DNA from 2 places in the Methylobacter arcticus genome. Region 1 is predicted to be linked to the other one. Evidence: predicted binding sites of a transcription regulator. Region 1 holds the regulator's gene; the other holds the start of a gene.
The links. The regulator HrcA, encoded in region 1, represses chaperone genes, less so after heat shock. The targets are predictions, from matches to a motif close to TNTTAGCACTCNNNNNNNNNGAGTGCTAANA.
Positions count from the first base shown of each region.

Region 2: a site for HrcA is predicted at 3,179-3,209, ahead of ABXJ76_RS14465 (co-chaperone GroES). Genes of this name have one in related genera too.

Region 1 covers NZ_CP159583.1:881,026-887,265, reverse strand. Annotated here, with positions in the region: gene dnaK (molecular chaperone DnaK) at 1-1,623, opposite strand, end outside; gene grpE (nucleotide exchange factor GrpE) at 1,694-2,302, opposite strand; gene hrcA (heat-inducible transcriptional repressor HrcA) at 2,366-3,487, opposite strand; gene ABXJ76_RS04285 (malate dehydrogenase) at 3,657-4,637, opposite strand; gene ABXJ76_RS04280 (NADP-dependent methylenetetrahydromethanopterin/methylenetetrahydrofolate dehydrogenase) at 4,994-5,851, shown strand; gene ABXJ76_RS04275 (glycerate kinase type-2 family protein) at 5,870-6,240, shown strand, end outside.
Region 2 covers NZ_CP159583.1:3,047,427-3,053,666, forward strand. Annotated here, with positions in the region: gene ABXJ76_RS14455 (hypothetical protein) at 81-614, opposite strand; gene groL (chaperonin GroEL) at 1,145-2,797, opposite strand; gene ABXJ76_RS14465 (co-chaperone GroES) at 2,846-3,133, opposite strand; gene ABXJ76_RS14470 (HesA/MoeB/ThiF family protein) at 3,281-4,024, shown strand; gene ABXJ76_RS14475 (hypothetical protein) at 4,145-4,351, opposite strand; gene pqqA (pyrroloquinoline quinone precursor peptide PqqA) at 4,652-4,726, shown strand; gene pqqB (pyrroloquinoline quinone biosynthesis protein PqqB) at 4,837-5,748, shown strand; gene pqqC (pyrroloquinoline-quinone synthase PqqC) at 5,759-6,240, shown strand, end outside.

The DNA.
Region 1 (6,240 bases):
ACCGTCCGCATGGTTGCGAGCGTGAACCAATTCAGTTAATTTGCGATCTTCATCGGCATGGGCTTCGGCATCTTTAACCATGCGATCAACTTCCTCATCGGACAAACCGCTGGAAGCTTTAATCACGATGGATTGTTTTTTTCCGGTCGCCTTGTCTTTGGCTGACACATTCAAAATACCGTTAGCATCAATGTCGAATGCGACTTCAATTTGCGGAACGCCGCGCGACGCAGGCGGAATATCGGCCAGATCAAAACGCCCCAGCGATTTATTTGCCGCTGCGACTTCGCGCTCACCTTGCAATACATGAACGGTCACTGCCGTTTGGTTGTCATCTGCGGTAGAAAAAACCTGCGATGCATTGGTTGGGATCGTAGTGTTTTTCTCAATCAGCTTGGTCATGACACCGCCCATCGTCTCGATACCCAGCGATAACGGGATAACATCGAGAAGCAACACATCTTTAACGTCGCCGGCCAAAACACCCGCCTGGATCGCCGCGCCTAAAGCAACCGCTTCGTCAGGGTTAACGTCTTTGCGCGGCTCTTTGCCGAAAATGGCTTTTACCATTTCCTGAACTTTCGGCATACGGGTTTGACCGCCTACCAAAATCACGTCATTAATATCCGACGCCTTTAACTTCGCGTCTTTCAGCGCCATTTCGCAAGGGCCTTTAGTGCGGTTAATCAGCTCTTCAACCAGCGATTCCAATTTGGCGCGGGTCAATTTAACATTCAAATGCTTGGGACCTGACGCGTCTGCGGTAATGTAAGGCAGATTCACGTCGGTTTGTTGGCTTGAAGACAATTCGATCTTGGCTTTTTCCGCCGCTTCTTTCAAGCGTTGCAAGGCTAATGGATCGTTATGCACATCAACGCCGCTTTCTTTTTTGAATTCCGAGGCCAAAAATTCAATGATTCTTGAGTCGAAATCTTCACCGCCCAGGAAGGTATCGCCGTTAGTCGATAGCACTTCGAACTGATGCTCGCCTTCTATCTCGGCAATTTCAATAATGGAAATATCAAAGGTACCGCCGCCCAGATCATACACCGCAATTTTGGTGTCGCCTTTAGGCTTATCCATACCAAAAGCCAGTGCAGACGCAGTCGGCTCATTGATAATACGTTTAACTTCAAGACCGGCAATACGACCGGCATCTTTAGTGGCCTGGCGTTGTGAGTCGTTAAAATAAGCCGGTACGGTAATAACCGCTTCGGTGACTTCTTCGCCTAAATAAGCTTCAGCGTCTTTTTTCAGCTTCATCAAAATACGCGCTGAAATCTCGGGAGACGCCATTTTTTTGCCGTGGACTTCAACCCACGCATCGCCATTTTCAGCTTCGACGATTTTATAAGGCACCATTTTGATGTCTTTTTGTACAACATCGTCTTTAAAACGACGACCGATCAAACGCTTAATCGCAAATACGGTATTTTTTGGATTGGTAACCGCCTGACGTTTTGCCGACTGTCCAACCAATACTTCATCGTCGCTGGTAAAAGCGATAATGGAAGGTGTAGTACGTGCACCTTCGCTGTTTTCAATTACTCTTGCTACGCCGTTTTCCAATACTGCAACACACGAGTTTGTTGTTCCTAAATCTATGCCGATTATTTTAGCCATTGAGTTCTCCAGACTTGAATATATTTAAAAAGTAAAAGTTGTTACAAATATGAGGTTGCTTTATTTGATTTCAAGCCTGCTCATCAATGCTAGGACTATCCGTCGGCTTTTTTTCGGCCGCTTTGGCAACCAAAACCATGGCGGGGCGAAGCAAGCGCCCGTTTAACACATAACCTTTTTGGAAAACGTTAACCACCGTATTCGGCTCCGCGTCTTCGACGACCTGCATCGCCATGGCCTGATGCAGTTCGGCATTAAACGGCTGACCGATCGGATCAATCGCTTCAATTTTGAATTTTGCAAAGGCTGATTCGAACTGTTTAATCGTTAATTCGCTGCCTTCACGGAACTTTTTCACGTCTTCGCTATCGCCGGTTGCAGCCTGCAAGCCCAACACCAAGCTATCTAATACCGACAATAACTCTTTGGCAAAGCCGGTTAAAGCAAATTTATGCGCATCTTCCAGATCCTTTTGGGTTCTTCTTTTCAGGTTTTCCATTTCCGCCTGTATACGAACCGCTTTGTCCCAGTTTTCCTGGGCTTTTTGCTCAGCTTGGGCCAAGGCCTGCTTTAACTCGTCAACCGTAAACTCATGTTCGGTTAACTCAGTATGCGGCTCTGCAACCGTTTCGCTTTCAGTTTCAACCTGAGATTCAGGCGCTTCCTGATCAGTACTCATTATTTATAGCTCCTTAACATTGAAATTAATATCCATGCCACACGGCACAAAAACAGATGTTATTTATAGTGGGGCCTTTGATTTTGGATTCAAGGCGGCACCCAACAATTTTGCCGTCACATCGACAAAAGGGATGATTTTCTCGTAGGCCATACGCGTCGGCCCGATAACGCCCAGCACTCCGACTACTTGATCATCGACCGAATACGATGACGTCACTAGGCTACAATGATCAAAAGCCCGATAGCCGGATTCTTCGCCAATAAAGATTTGCACGCCATCGGCTTTCATACACTGATCCAGCAAATGGATCACGCCCTGCTTTTGACTAAACGCTTCAAACAGTTGTTTTAGTCTATCCATATCGGATAACTCGGAAAAACCCATCAAATTGGTTTCGCCGGTCAGCACATAATCGTCTTTGTCCTTGTCATTGTCCTGATCGAAAGCCAGTTGTGCCATCTTGACTGCATCCAACAGGCCTTTATTCATGTCAGGCTTTCCTGCCCGACACCCTTCGGGTAAATGCAAATCTGTTCCAGACAGCTTTGTCATGCGTTCCTGATCTTCCTGCAACTCGTTTAAAACCGCTTTACGCACCGCATCCAAACTGCGACCGGAATAAATTGAATTTAAATAATTGGCTGCCTGCTGTAATTCGGCAGGACTAAATACTTTAGAGGTATGAATGATTTTATTATGAACTTCCTGCTCATTGGTCACAAAAATGACCAACACACGGGTATTAGATAAAGACAAGAACTCGATATGCCGCAAACACACCCGCTCTCTTTTGGGCAGAGTCACCACCCCGGCCATCTGCGTTAATTCTGACAGTAGACGCGACGCGACGCCGATCATATCACTGTTGTCATCACTTACCGACAAGCCTTGATACAACCGGGTTAAATCTTTCGCTTCCAACGGTTTAACCGTCAACAAGGTATCGACAAACAAGCGATAACCGCTAACCGTAGGCACCCGTCCCGCCGACGTATGCGGCGAATGCAACAACCCCAGATCTTCCAGATCGGCCATGACATTGCGAATCGTTGCCGGACTTAACTTTACACCCAAATCTTTTGCTAACGCCCGTGAACCCACCGGCTGGCCATCACTAATATAACGCTCGACCAACGCTTTCAATAGCTGTAGCGATCGCGCATTTAAAACCTGATTACCCACACTAACCTCTGCGACTAAATTTAGCACTCCATTAAGACGAGTGCCAGCGAGGCAAAGTATCAGCTCACCGGGCTATTGTCAATAAACCTAAAAAACCGGCAGCGCTACTCCATTACAGGCCATTAGAAATGACAACATAGCTTTCAACATAGAGAGTTAAGCCATCCTTTTATCTCAACAAATGCTTCACCGCGTCTCTTTCTTCTTTTAATTCAGCTTCACTAATCCGCATTCTGTGCAGGCTAAACTCGTTAATATCCAGACCTCTTACTATAGTAAACTCGCCGTTAACTACCGTTACCGGGAAAGAATAAACCAACCCGGATTCAATGCCATAATTGCCGTCCGATACTACCCCCATGCTCACCCAGTCGCCTGGCTCGGTACCCAAAGCCCACGTTTTCATCTGGCCTATCGCTGCATTTGCAGCCGATGCAGCGCTGGATTGTCCCCTTGCCTTAATAATTTCTGCCCCACGCTGCTGAACGATAGGAATAAACTCATTGACATACCAATCATTATCAACCAAAGACAAGGCATTCTGCCCTTTGACCCTAGCATGATGAATATCAGGATACTGCGTAGTCGAGTGATTACCCCAGACAGTCATGTTTTTTACATCAGCCGGTAAAACACCGCATTTCTCCGCTAATTGGCTTAACGCTCGATTATGATCCAATCTCGACATTGCAGAAAAATTTTCCGCCTTCAAGTCCGGCGCATTATTCAACGCAATCAGAGCATTGGTGTTGGCTGGATTACCGGTGACCAAGACCTTTATCTTTCTGTTTGCGACTTCATTCAAGGCTTTACCTTGAACCGCAAAAATTTCTGCATTCACTTCCAATAAATCTTTGCGCTCCATGCCCGTTCCTCTTGGCCTTGCGCCAACCAAAAAGGCATAATCGACATTTTTGAAGGCCACTTTGGGATCGTCTGTGACTTCAATGCGATGCAGTAAAGGGAAAGCGCAATCTTTTAACTCCATGACTACGCCTTGCAAGGCATTCATTGCCGGGGTTATTTCAAGCAGATGCAAGACAACCGGCTGGTCAGGGCCTAACAACGCACCAGCAGCTAATCGAAACAGCAAAGAATAACTAATTTGTCCTGCGGCGCCTGTTACAGCAATGTGAACGGGTGTTTTCATCTGTTTTTCCTTTAATTTTTATAATTTTTTTTCGATAAAGCTAGCAAGATAACCTGAAAATATTGCAACGAACCCCCATTCCCAACAACTGCATTCCACTCATCCCAATAGCTTAAGCAGAAACAGTCTCGCGATGTACTGATCACACCTAACAACCACAACATAATTCCTTTTTTACAGATAATAACGAAGATAAGCCTCTCCTAGCAAGCATATCAAAAAAACGCGCATCAGATTGCAAGCGGCGTCTAAGCGGGAATCGGGCTAAATAAGGCAGTGTTTTGTTTATCGAGTATAATAAGCCGGTTTAATAATCGTATTCACGCACACCAGACCAACCTATTACGGGCAAGTTAATGAAAAAACTGTTATTCCAATTCGATACAGACACTCACCCTTCAGTTTTCGATACGGTTGTAGCCTATGATGGCGGTGCAGATCATGTCATCGGGCATGGAGGATTGACGCCTGAAAACATCACGGCTCTGGTAGAAGGCACCATATTTACTCGTGCGCCCAAGGACAAGAAAAATACGGCCATTTTTGTCGGCGGCAGCGACATGATTGCCGGTCAAGCATTATTTATTGCTGTGCAAAAACACTTTTTCCCCGGCTTTCAGGTTTCCGTCATGCTCGACAGTAACGGCAGCAACACCACAGCCGCCGCCGCTGTTGCCAAACTTGCAACCAGTGGAACCCTGGCCGGAAAAAAAGCGGTGGTACTGGCAGGTACAGGCCCGGTAGGACAACGTGCTGCGGCGATGTTGGCTATGGAAGGTGCGGATGTTTCCATAACCGGTCGTAAAATGGAGCGTGTCGCACTCGCCTGCGACAACATGAAAGCACGCTTTGGCGTAAACCTGACTCCTGTTGAAGCATTCGATAATGATGCAAGAGCCAAAGCCATTGAACATGCAAACATCGTTTTTGCAACCGGCGCCGCTGGCGTAGAGCTTCTTTCGACAGACCAATGGCAGCATAACCCCCATATCGAAATGATAGCCGATGCCAACGCCACTCCACCTCTTGGCATCGGCGGCACTGATGTGATGGACAAAGGCAACCTGCGCAACGGCAAAATCATCTGGGGCGCTATCGGTTTCGGCTCACTAAAACTGGCCTTACACCGCGCCTGTATCGCAAAACTATTTGACGACAACAAGCAGGTTTTCGATGCCGAAAATATCTTTGCGCTAGCTAAAGACATGGCATAAACAGCAACAGAATCTGATATGAGTCCTTTACCCGATCCGGCATTAATGAGACAAGATGCCGTCAGCATTTTTCAGGCAGGCATAACCGCAGCCGATCCTTATCAGGCTGTTAAACGCTACCTTGCCCCGGAACTGCTTGGCAATTATTCAAAAGTTCATCTTATCGCTTTCGGCAAGGCTGCCTGCGCAATGGCTCAGGCAGCACAGGAAATTATTCCTGCCGACAGGCTGGCTGGTAAAGGCATAGCCGTTACCAATTATGAAAATGTAACCCGTATCGATAATGTCGAGGTGATCGGCGCAGCGCATCCGCTGCCTGATGCAGCCGGGCTTAATGGCGCGCTTATCATTGCCGATCGTGTGCAAAATGCTCAACAGAATGAACTGGT
Region 2 (6,240 bases), 1.8 Mb from region 1:
TCATTAACAATTTTTTAAACTCGACACATCGTGCCTATATATAAAGTACGGCACGTTGAGTTGATGCGACTCCAGCACCACTAAACGACAGAAGGCAAAGAACAAATTTTCTGCTCCACACCGAGAATGGCACGGTTCAAAATACCCAGGTTTTTTTCTTCGATGATTTGCATGCCCATCACATAAAAAATAGGCATCCATAGTGGATTAATCAATAGACCGCCCAGCGCACTTTTCCAGGTTCGTTTCAGGTTTTTTAACGGATTAAACGACTCCGCCAAAGTGTGCATAGGATATTCGGAAAAAACAGCGGCAATCGGGAGCAGGATGGCTTTATCATGGCCTTCCAGCTGCGCCATTGATTGCAGGAACTTTCGTTCCATGTTGTGATAATTCTTCCGCGCAAAACCGGCAGAAATAGCAAAAGTAAGCGCTACCAGAGGCAAAAGAATACTCGGCGGCGCCACCGGCGCAAAAGTGGAAGACAGCATGACTATGCCAAGTCCCAACATCAGAGCATCCTCACCCCGTTCCACATCGCGATCAATGCCTTTGAGAATTTCAGAAACGGCATTGGCGAACGGATCTTTTAAATAATTTTTTTCTTGTGCCATGATAATTCTCCTTATGGATAGTGCAAAAGCACGCCTTATGAAAAATGTTACCTACGCGAATCCCGAAATAACCGCGTATTCTTTGTATCGGGTTTATGCAGTTTACCGGCTAACACCACCTTGTCTAATTTTTATTCTCCAAGTTAGCCGGTTTAATTGAGCCCTTATTTAATGATAAACGCTAATGTTTGACGCTAATTTATCCCGTTTGATGACCGGGCGCGTGAGCATCATACGATTTTTTAACATGACGCTTTTACATGGCTATTTTTGTGTTTTTGGTGATTTACTGATGTTACGCAGGCAAACCAAAAACCAATAACTTACACAGCAAAAAATAACTATAAGTCATTGATAGTTTGTAGTCGGCACCTAACATCAGTGATTTATTAATCGGCTTACGCCGACGCCTATGTTTCGGCAATTAATCCCCCAAGCATCAACTTCTGAAATAAAAAAAGCCCCGGCTGCTTCAAAAACAACCGGGGCTTTTATTTCACTTAAAGCAACAGGGCTTTAAGACAACACAATTACATCATGCCGCCCATGCCACCCATACCGCCCATGCCGCCCATATCAGGCATGCCGTGACCGCCTTTATCATCACTAGGTGCATCAGCAATCATCACTTCGGTAGTCAGCATCAAGCCGGCAACAGAAGCTGCGTTTTGCAACGCAGTACGGGTTACTTTCGCAGGATCTAAAATACCCATTTCGATCATATCGCCGTATTGGCCGGTTGCCGCATTGTAACCGAAGTTACCCGTGCCTTTTTGCACTTCATTGAACACAACTGAAGGCTCATCGCCAGCGTTAGCAACGATTTGACGCAGAGGCTCTTCCATCGCACGACGCAGAATGTTGATACCGACTGTTTGGTCGTGGTTAATGCCTTCCAGTTTATCAAGGGCTGAAATAGCGCGAACCAGAGCTGAACCACCGCCAGCAACAACGCCTTCTTCAACCGCTGCGCGTGTTGAATGCAATGCATCTTCTACGCGAGCTTTCTTTTCTTTCATTTCAATTTCAGTTGCAGCACCCACTTTAATGACAGCAACACCGCCCGCTAATTTAGCCAGACGCTCTTGCAATTTTTCTTTGTCATAGTCTGAGGTTGCATCGTCTGCTTGTGCACGAATTTGTGCAACACGGTTTTTGATTTGCTCTTCAGAACCCGCACCATCAATGATAGTGGTGTTTTCTTTGGTGATTTGTACTTTTTTAGCGGTACCCAATTGCTCTAATTCAGCTTTTTCCAGGCTCAAACCGACTTCTTCTGAAATAACAGTACCGCCAGTCAATACAGCAATGTCTTCCAACATGGCTTTACGACGATCGCCGAAACCAGGTGCTTTAACCGCGGCAACTTTAACGATGCCGCGAATAGTGTTAACAACTAAAGTTGCTAGGGCTTCGCCTTCAACATCTTCAGCGACGATCAATAAAGGACGACCGGCTTTAGCAACGGCTTCCAAAATGGGGAGCATGTCGCGAATATTGGAGATTTTTTTGTCAAAAATAAGAATCAATGGATCGTCTAATTCGACGCTCATATTTTCTTGTTTGTTGATGAAATAAGGTGACAAGTAGCCACGGTCAAACTGCATCCCTTCCACTACGTCTAATTGGTTGTCCAGGCCTGTGCCTTCTTCAACAGTGATAACACCTTCTTTGCCGACTTTTTCCATTGCTTCCGCAATGATTTTGCCAACAGACTCATCGGAGTTTGCAGAGATAGTGCCTACTTGGGCAATCGCTTTGTTATCGGTGCAAGGAGTTGCGGAGGCAACAATCGCTTCAACGGCTTTAATGACGGCCAAATCAATGCCGCGCTTTAAATCCATAGGATTCATGCCAGCAGCAACAGCTTTTAAACCTTCATTGACGATAGATTGCGCCAATACGGTTGCTGTAGTTGTACCGTCGCCGGCCACATCAGAAGTTTGTGAAGCCACTTCTTTAACCATTTGTGCGCCCATGTTTTCGAATTTGTCTTTTAATTCGATTTCTTTTGCAACCGATACACCGTCTTTAGTGATGGTTGGAGCGCCGAAACTTTTGTCCAAAATCGCATTACGGCCTTTAGGACCTAAAGTTACCTTGACTGCGTTTGCTAAAATATTTACGCCGCGCGCCATACGGACACGAGCGTCATCACCGAATAATACGTCTTTTGCTGCCATTTTTATTCCTAACTATGTTGTATTTGATTATGATTACAGCGTCTAGGTCTAACCTAAAACGCCCATGATGTCTTCTTCACGCATAACGATGAGGTCGTCGCCGTCAACTTTAACTTCGTTGCCGGAATACTTGCCAAACAACACTTTATCGCCAACTTTAACTTCAAGAGCGCGCACGGTGCCATTGTCCAGTTGCTTGCCATTACCTACCGCCAAAATAACGCCTTGGCTTGGTTTTTCGGCAGCAGAACCTGGCAATAAAATACCGCCGGCAGTTGTTGTTTCTTCATCAACACGTTTGACTATGACTCTATCGTGTAACGGACGTATTTTCATCAATATCTCCTAACATTAAAATTAAAGGTTAAATTCAGATTTAAATTTTAGCACTCACCAGCAATGAGTGCCAACAATAATCAGTTTTTGCAGTCTACCCCGTTCTTTGGCATCATCTCTGCTCACAATACAGCAACAATATGACTTATGAATGACAACCAACTACTGCGTTATAGCCGTCAAATCATGCTTCCTCAAATCGATATTGAGGGACAACAAAAACTTCTCGCTGCCAACGTACTGATTATCGGTGCGGGCGGACTCGGCTCCCCTGCCGCTATCTATCTTGCTGCGGCGGGCATCGGCACTATCACTATTTATGATAATGACGTCGTAGACTTATCCAATTTGCAAAGGCAGATTGCTCATCACACGCCAGATATTGGGACTGATAAAGTAATTTCAACCCGCCAAACGCTTAATAAACTAAATCCAGAAGTCAAGGTAAGAGCCATGAAACAAAGACTGGATGGTGAACAGCTTGATTTCGAAGTGAGACAAGCGGACGTGGTTTTGGACTGTAGCGACAATTTCTCTACGCGCTTTGCGATCAATAGCGCCTGCGTCAAACAGCAAACGCCACTGGTATCAGGCGCAGCAATTCGCTTTGAAGGTCAGGTGACTGTGTTCACGCCAGGAAAAAACGACAGTCCGTGCTACAACTGTCTGTACAACAGTGGCGGCGAAGAATTGCAAAACTGCGCCACCAACGGAGTTATAGCGCCAATCACCGGCATAGTCGGCAGCATTCAGGCGCTGGAAGCAATGAAGCTGATAATGAATATCGGCGAAGCGTTAACCGGACGGTTATTGCTGCTGGATGGATTAACGATGGAATGGAATACGATGAAACTGCGAAAAAATCCTGACTGCCCAACGTGCAGCGGTTGATAAACTTGCTGCGTAGGTAAGGAGCGATTGGCGATGAGCGTAGGCTTTAAAACTTACCTTTTAAAATGAGAAGTTTCCAGGCAACTAACATCACCTGGAAAGCTCATCAAGAACATATTTTTATTTTTTAGTAAATAACCCTTGAACAAATCTAATCGTTTTTTCTGCAAAATCGTTCACCACCGACGGACTATCGCCATGCGGCTCAATCTCACCGAATGGTTTGTCGCCTGCTTTCGTAAACTTGTAAATAAAATAGCCCAGCGGCGCGAACGCCGCCGCAGCAACTATTAACATAACCAACCACAGCTCAGTAACTTCACCCATGCCCCCTCCTCATATTTTTATATGTGTATTATTATTTTAAAGATGAAATAAGATAATACTCCCTTACGGCTAAAAAAAACATCTTTCACAGCTACTCTAAATATCCTGTAGTTTTAACTAGTTACCATTAATTAATTATCTCGGAATTACCGTCAAACAGTACATGAACTGTAGAAAAGATAAGGTTTGTCGGCTTTCGTCGATGTCAAAAGTTGCGTAAAAAAATAGTTCATCGTATACTTCAATTCAGCTTACTTGATCAAGCTAGCATAATAATTTAAACACTTCTGGAGGTTCACAATGAAATGGGAAACACCAAGCTATACAGACCTGCGTTTCGGTTTTGAAGTAACAATGTATATCTACAATCGTTAATTCGATTTGGATCAAAAAGGGGCTCATCAAGAGCCCCTTTTTTTTGCCTGACGACCTTTATTCCCGTATCATTTAAATTTTATCCCCCTATTTAAGCTACCTTCCAAACTATGAAGATCAGAGTTCTCGGTTCAGGTGCAGGCGGCGGTTTTCCTCAATGGAACTGCAACTGCCATAATTGCCACCGCTTGCGACACAAAGAAATGAACGGCACAGCCCGTACTCAGTCATCCATTGCGGTAAGTACTGACAACAAAAACTGGCTGCTGTTTAATACCTCCCCCGACATTCGTGCCCAACTGGAAGCCTTTCCCGCCATCCAGCCTAAAGAAGGCGTTCGCGATACCGGCATTAAAGCGATCCTGTTGATCGACAGTCAGATCGACCATACCACTGGCATGCTGATGCTCAGAGAAGGCAAACCGCTGGACGTTTACTGCACGGAAATGGTCAAGCAAGACCTGACCACCGGCTTTCCCTTATTTAACATGCTGGCAGATTACTGCACCGTCAACCATCACCCGATTCCTTTCGACGGCAGCAGTTTTACTATTCCCGGCATCGATGATTTGCGTTTTTATACCCAAGCCTTAAAAAGCAAGGCACCGCCCTATTCTCCGCATCGACATGATCCCCATGACGGCGACAATATCGGCGTCATCATCGAACAAATTTCTACCGGCAAAAAGGTGTTTTATTCCCCCGGCTTGGGCGAAATTGAACCGCATGTGATGGCAGCCATGCAAGCCGTCGATTGTATACTGGTAGACGGCACCTTCTGGACCGATGACGAAATGTGTACGCAGAATATCAGCCACAAAAAAGCCCGCGAAATCGGCCACTTGCCTCAATCCGGTGCAGGCGGCATGATAGAAGTCCTGAACGGGGTTGCAAAAGCCCGCAAGATATTGATCCACATCAACAACACCAACCCTATCTTAGACGACGATTCCGAACAACGTAAAATACTCGATGCCGCCGGCATTGAAGTGTCCTACGACGGCTTGGAAATCAATTTATAAAGGATGCACCATGAGCAGCGATAATCAAGCCTGGACCAGAGAACAATTTGAAGCCGAACTGCGCGGCATGGAAACTCATTACCATATTCATCATCCTTACCATACGCTGATGAACGCAGGCAAACTCACCAAAGCGCAATTGCAGGGCTGGGTCGCCAACCGTTTTTATTATCAGGTCTGCATTCCGATTAAAGATGCCAACATCCTGGCCAATTGCCCGGATCGCGAAACCCGCGCCAAATGGGTACAGCGGATTATGGATCACGACGGACATCCCGGCGATCCGGGCGGCATTGAGGCATGGATACAGCTGGGCATCGCAGTCGGCTTGACCCGGGAAGACATCACCTCATTAAAATTCGTGCTGCCGGGCGTGCGTTTTGCGGTCGATGCCTATGTTAATTTTGCTCGAAGAGCCGAATGGCACGAAGCGGCAAGCTCCTCGTTAACCGAACTGTTTGCCCCTAAAATTCACCAGCAGCGTTTGGACAA